DNA from 2 places in the Clostridium hominis genome. Region 2 is predicted to be linked to the other one. Evidence: riboswitches for the same ligand, from Rfam matches in the RefSeq annotation. Region 2 holds a riboswitch; the other holds the start of a gene.
What was found. Region 2 has a riboswitch for S-adenosylmethionine ahead of metK (methionine adenosyltransferase). Riboswitches for the same ligand answer to the same signal wherever they lie in the genome.
Positions count from the first base shown of each region.

Region 1: it holds a riboswitch for S-adenosylmethionine, as region 2 does, so the genes downstream of both, H8S20_RS17870 (pyridoxal phosphate-dependent aminotransferase) here and metK (methionine adenosyltransferase) in region 2, are expected to answer to the same signal.

Region 1 covers NZ_JACOOO010000042.1:104,562-107,790, forward strand. The annotation lists gene H8S20_RS17860 (biosynthetic peptidoglycan transglycosylase) at 23-691, shown strand; gene yedF (sulfurtransferase-like selenium metabolism protein YedF) at 857-1,453, shown strand; SAM riboswitch class I at 1,621-1,853, shown strand; gene H8S20_RS17870 (pyridoxal phosphate-dependent aminotransferase) at 1,940-3,097, shown strand; gene H8S20_RS17875 (MetQ/NlpA family ABC transporter substrate-binding protein) at 3,194-3,229, shown strand, end outside.
Region 2 covers NZ_JACOOO010000035.1:32,946-36,174, forward strand. The annotation lists gene nagA (N-acetylglucosamine-6-phosphate deacetylase) at 1-260, shown strand, start outside; gene metK (methionine adenosyltransferase) at 303-1,478, opposite strand; SAM riboswitch class I at 1,574-1,748, opposite strand; tRNA gene H8S20_RS14875 (tRNA-Tyr) at 1,911-1,995, opposite strand; tRNA gene H8S20_RS14880 (tRNA-Thr) at 2,003-2,077, opposite strand; tRNA gene H8S20_RS14885 (tRNA-Val) at 2,083-2,158, opposite strand; tRNA gene H8S20_RS14890 (tRNA-Tyr) at 2,189-2,273, opposite strand; tRNA gene H8S20_RS14895 (tRNA-Thr) at 2,280-2,354, opposite strand; tRNA gene H8S20_RS14900 (tRNA-Tyr) at 2,375-2,459, opposite strand; gene H8S20_RS14905 (hypothetical protein) at 2,646-3,083, opposite strand; gene yyaC (spore protease YyaC) at 3,193-3,229, shown strand, end outside.

The DNA of each region.
Region 1 (3,229 bases), on a different contig from region 2:
AATATAAAAAAGGATGATATAAATGGTAAAAAGAACATCATTGAAATTTATAAAATTTACACTTGTATTCAGCTTAATTATTATTACAGCATTTATTGGTATCGGATGTGGTGTATACGAAAAAGTTACGCAAGATATGTCTATAGATGAAGAAATTAATGAAATAAAGTCAAGAGATAATTATGTACAAGCTTCTGAGATAGATAAAACTTTTTTAGAAGCAATAGTTGCAATAGAAGATCATAGATATTATAAACATGGGGCTGTAGATTTTATATCTATAGGTAGAGCTTTATTAACTAATTTGAAAGCAGGTAAAATTGTTGAAGGTGGTAGTACAATAACTCAACAATTAGCTAAAAATTTATTTTTAACCCCAGAGCAAACTATAAAAAGAAAAGTAGAAGAAATATTTTTATCTTATGATTTAGAGAAAAAATATACAAAAGATGAGATTTTAGAATTATATGTAAATGTGATTTATTATGGTGATGGATTTACAGGTATAAAAGAAGCTTGTAATGGATATTTTGGAAAAGAACCAAATGAAATTACATATGATGAAGCAACATTACTAGCGGGCTTACCCCAAGCACCAAGTATTTATGGTTTAAGCAATAATTATGAAAAAGCTGTAGATAGACAAGAGGAAGTAATTGATGCCCTTGAAAGTTTTGCAATTTCAAATTAATAAAAGGTTTTAAATTAATATAATAATTATAATGAATAAGTCTTATTAATCATAAGGCTTATTTTATTATGAAAATAACTTTATTAATTTAGATTATATTAAAAAGGTGATATAATTAAAATATGGTAAATAAAATTAATATAGTATAAAGTAATGGAGGAAAGTATGAAAAAAGTTATAGATGCGAAAGGAAAAGCTTGCCCTATGCCTGTTATAATGGCAAAGAAAGAAATAGATTTAGGAACTAAGTTTTTTTCAGTTCAAGTAGACAATGGTATAGCTGTAGAGAACTTAAAAAAACTTGCCAACAGTCAAGGATTTGAAACTAAAATTGAAGAAAATGAAGGAATTTACACAGTACATTTTTCTAATGGTTGTGAAGAATGTCAAGAAGTTTTAAATAAAATACAAGGGAAAAAGCCTTTAGGTGATTGGTGTATTTTTATTGGCAAAGATATTATAGGAGCTGGTGCAGAAGAGCTTGGAAAGTCTTTAATGAAAATGTTTTTCTATACATTATCTGAAGATGAGGACTTACCTAAAGCTATTTTGTTTATGAATGATGGGGTAAAGGTACCAACATTAAACGAGCAGGCTATTGAGCATTTAAATGCTTTAGTTGCAAAAGGTGTTAATGTATTAGTTTGTGGAGCATGTTTAAATTATTATCATCTTGAAGGAGAACTTAAAGTTGGAACTGTAAGCAATATGTATGATATTGTCGGAGTTATGAAATCCACTTCTAAAGTTATCACATTATAGAGAATTAACTATATATTATTAACTAAATAAAATAATAGTGCTTTATTTAGAATTCCAAAAGCAAAGTGAAAAGTATTTGGAAAAAATTATTAAAATATATTGACAATGTAAAAATTTTGATTTAATATTAATTCAATAAATAAAGGAATTACAACTAAATATTGTTAATCTTATCAAGAGCGGTGGAGGGACTGGCCCTATGAAACCCGGCAACCTGTTACTAGTTAATAGTTAGTAGAGAAAAGTTAAGAGTTATGGATAAAACTCATAAGATAGTTTTATGCATTTCAAGTTAAGAAATTTCAAGAAAATTTCAGTAGCAACTCTTAATTCTTAATTCTTAATTTTTAACTGTATACGTGGTGCTAATTCCTGTAGCTTTTTAGCTAGTAGATAAGAGGGTGAATTATGTAGTGTTTATTAGCGCTAGAGATTTATTCTCTAGTGCTTTATTTTTTTATTTAAAAGTAAAGAGGGGGCAAAAAAATGGCAGAACTAAGTAATAGATTAGATTGGTTCTCTGAATCAACGATAAGAAAAATGACAAGAATAGCAGATCAATATGGAGCAATAAATCTATCACAAGGATTTCCAGACTTTGATCCGCCAAAAGATATCTTAAATAGTTTAAAAGAGGTAGCTGAAAAAGGACCTCATCAATATGAGATAACTTGGGGCTCAAAAATATTTAGAGAAAAGCTAGCAGAAAAACAAAAAAAGTTCATGAGGATAGAAATTAATCCAGAAGAAAATATAGTTGTTACATGTGGAAGTACAGAAGCTATGATGGTTTCAATGATGGCGGTATGCAATCCTGGAGATAAAGTCATTGTATTTTCACCATTTTATGAAAACTATGTTGCAGATACAATTCTCTCAGGGGCAGAGCCTGTATATGTAGCATTAAAACCACCTAGTTTTGGATTTGATAAAGAAGAATTAAGAAGAGCATTTGAGCAAAATCCTAAAGCTTTAATACTATGTAATCCATCAAATCCTGTAGGAAAGGTTTTTACGAGAGATGAATTGTTATATATTGCAAGTTTAGCCGAAGAGTTTGATACCTTTGTAATTACTGATGAGGTTTATGAACATATAGTATTTCCTCCTAATGAGCATATATACTTTGCTTCATTACCTGGAATGTTTGATAGAACTATATCATGTAGCTCATTATCTAAAACCTATTCTATTACCGGATGGAGATTAGGATATGTACTAGGTAATAAAAAAATAATAGATAACTGTAAAAAGGTTCATGACTTTTTAACAGTTGGGGCTGCGGCTCCATTACAAAAGGCAGTAATACCTGGATTAGAGTTTGGTGATGATTACTATGAAGATTTAATAAATAAGTATGATAAGAAAAGAGATTTATTTTTAAATGGATTAGACAAAATAGGGCTTAAATATTTCAAGCCAGAAGGTGCTTATTATGTGTTAGTAGATATAAGCGAGTTTGGTGCGAAAGATGATATAAGCTTTTGTGAGTATCTTACAAGGGATATTGGAGTAGCAGCAGTTCCAGGCTCAAGTTTCTTTAAAGAAGATGTAAATAACTATATAAGGTTACATTTTGCAAAGAAAGATGAAACATTAAAAGAAGCATTAAAGAGACTTGAAAGATTAAAAGTATCAAAATAAATTCTAACTTTATAAAAATAAATAGATAAGATTTAGAACCAAAATCGAAATAGTAAATATAAAAAAATATTAATATAAAAACTTGGGGGTATAAAAATGAAAAGAAATAAAAGATTAGTAGCAATAACACTT
Region 2 (3,229 bases):
CTGCTAGATTATTAAGTGGTTCACTTGCTGGATCAGTTCTTACTTTGGATAAAGCTATTAGAAATGTTTATAACAACTCTAATTACCCACTTAACGAAATAGTTAAAATGGCTTCATATAACGGAGCTAAACATTGCAAAGTAGAAGATAGAAAAGGCTTAATAAAAGAAGGCTTTGATGCTGACCTAGTTATTTTTGATGAAGATATAAACGTAAAAATGACTATTGTTAACGGAAACGTGGTATATAACACACTTTAATAAAAAGGAACTCACAGCAATTCCTGTGAGTTCCTTTTTTTATTATAAGTATTTCTTTATATCTTCAACTTTATTTAATCTTTCCCATGGAAGATCTAAGTCATTTCTACCGAAGTGCCCATAAGCTGCTGTTTGCTTGTAAATAGGATTTCTTAACTCTAAATCTCTTATTATTGCACCTGGCCTTAAATCAAATGATTTTTCTACTATTTTCACTATTTCTTCTTCTGAAAGTTTTCCTGTTCCAAAAGTTTCAACTTCAATTGATACTGGTTTAGCAACTCCAATAGCATAAGCTAATTGAATTTCTAATTTATCTGCAACTCCAGCTGCTACTAAGTTTTTAGCTACCCATCTAGCTGCATATGCTGCTGATCTATCAACCTTTGTTGGATCTTTTCCTGAGAAAGCTCCTCCTCCATGTCTACCGTATCCACCGTAAGTATCAACTATTATTTTTCTACCAGTTAATCCACTATCCCCTTGTGGGCCACCAACAACAAATCTTCCTGTTGGATTTATATAATACTTAGTATTTTCGTCTAAAAGCTCTGCAGGAACTACTGCTTTAATTACGTGTTCCATTAAGTCTTCCCTTATTTGTTCTTGGCTAACTTCTGGTCCATGTTGAGTTGATATTACTATTGTATCTATTCTTATAACTTTGTTATCATCATATTCTACTGTTACTTGAGTTTTTCCATCTGGTCTCAAATATGGTAATGTGCCATTTTTTCTTACTTCACTAAGTCTTCTAGATAATCTATGAGCCATTGCTATTGGTAATGGCATAAACTCTTGTGTTTCATTTGTTGCAAAACCAAACATCATTCCTTGGTCTCCTGCACCAACTGCTTCAACTGCATCTTTATCACCAGCTTTTGATTCTAATGCTTCATCAACTCCCATAGCTATATCTGATGATTGCTCATCGATAGATGTTAATACAGCACATGTATCACAGTCGAACCCAAATTTAGCTCTATCATAACCTATTTCTCTTATAGTTTCTCTAACCACCTTAGGGATATCCACATAACATGATGTTGATATTTCTCCCATTACCATAACCATTCCTGTAGTTACAGCTGTTTCACAAGCTACTCTAGCCATAGGATCCTTAGCTAGTATACTATCTAATATTCCATCTGATATTTGGTCACAGATTTTATCTGGATGACCTTCTGTTACTGATTCTGATGTAAATAATCTTCTCATTATATATCTCCTCTCTTAATTAAGATGATATTAATTCTAAAGATAAAAAAGTCTCTTCTTAAGATAAAGAAGAGACGTAATATTCAACCATGTCTTTCTTATCTTGCAAAATTAATTGCAGGAATTGGCACCACGTATACAATTAATAATTAAAAGTTAAAAATTAATAATTAAGTTAATTTAATTATTATTTATTAACTATCAACTGCTAATTGGTAACAGGTTGCCGGGTTTCACAGGGCCCTCTCCCTCTACCTCTCTTGATAAGAACTAATATCAAATTTTATTTACTTTTTATTTACTGTAATATATATTAACAATTATTAAAACTAATGTCAATAAATTTAAATTCTAATATATTCTCAACTTTTTATAATACATATTACTTATTTTAAGTCAAAATAAAAAAGCATAGATAAACTATGCTTTTAATGGTGGGGGAGGACGGATTCGAACCATCGAAACGAAACGTAACAGATTTACAGTCTGCCCCCTTTGGCCACTCGGGAACTCCCCCATTTTAATGGAGCTGGTGATCGGAGTCGAACCAACAACCTGCTGATTACAAGTCAGCTGCTCTGCCATTGAGCCACACCAGCGTATTTGGTGGAAACAACAGGGATCGAACCTGTGACCCTCTGCTTGTAAGGCAGATGCTCTCCCAGCTGAGCTATGCTTCCACGTTATTATTTATTTTTCAAAAAATTAAATGGTGGGGGAGGACGGATTCGAACCATCGAAACGAAACGTAACAGATTTACAGTCTGCCCCCTTTGGCCACTCGGGAACTCCCCCATTTAATGGAGCTGGTGATCGGAGTCGAACCAACAACCTGCTGATTACAAGTCAGCTGCTCTGCCATTGAGCCACACCAGCATATTTAATTAAGTTATTAATGGTGGGGGAGGACGGATTCGAACCATCGAAACGAAACGTAACAGATTTACAGTCTGCCCCCTTTGGCCACTCGGGAACTCCCCCATATCGTATTAATAACTTTCATCATTTCGTGCATCACTGCCGAACTGACAATGACTAGTATATATTCATAGCAACAATATTTCAAGCCTCATAATAGCTCATTTTCCGATTTTATTTTTAATTTGCTCTATTTTCCTTCATTTTACTTAATATTAAGCACTTATATAACTTTAATAGCCATTATAACTACACTAAGTCAATATATTGATTTAATATACCTACAAGCCTATCATAATCCTCTTCTACCAAGCGTTTTTTAATATATTCCATAGCTTCCTTCTTTGAATCTATGCTACCATTATTCAAAATAGAATTAACTTTAGCACAATCAACAACTGAAAGTTTATCTAATATTCCTTCAACTACATTTCTCTCATCTAAAGTTAAACTGTTAATTATATTATCTAAATTTAAAGTTAAAACATCAGAACTATTTCCCTGTAATATTTGCTTATCTGTTGATAAAGAAGTTTCTTCCACATCCCCTTCTGTAATCTCAGTTGTCTCATCTTCCAAACTACTTATATCTTTATTTTTAATATTTGGTTCATATAAAACTACTATAAATATAGTTACTACTATAACTAAAAGTGACATAGTTCTCATTATTATCTTCCATTTCATTTAATATCACCACCTTATTAAAAATATTTTCCATTTTTTCTTTTTTTATACTTATTATATTCTTAGTTTTTCTCTCATATATATTATTATTGAGGGGTGGTGGGTATATTTGAAAAGAAAAGTTAACTATAAATCTAACTTATCTT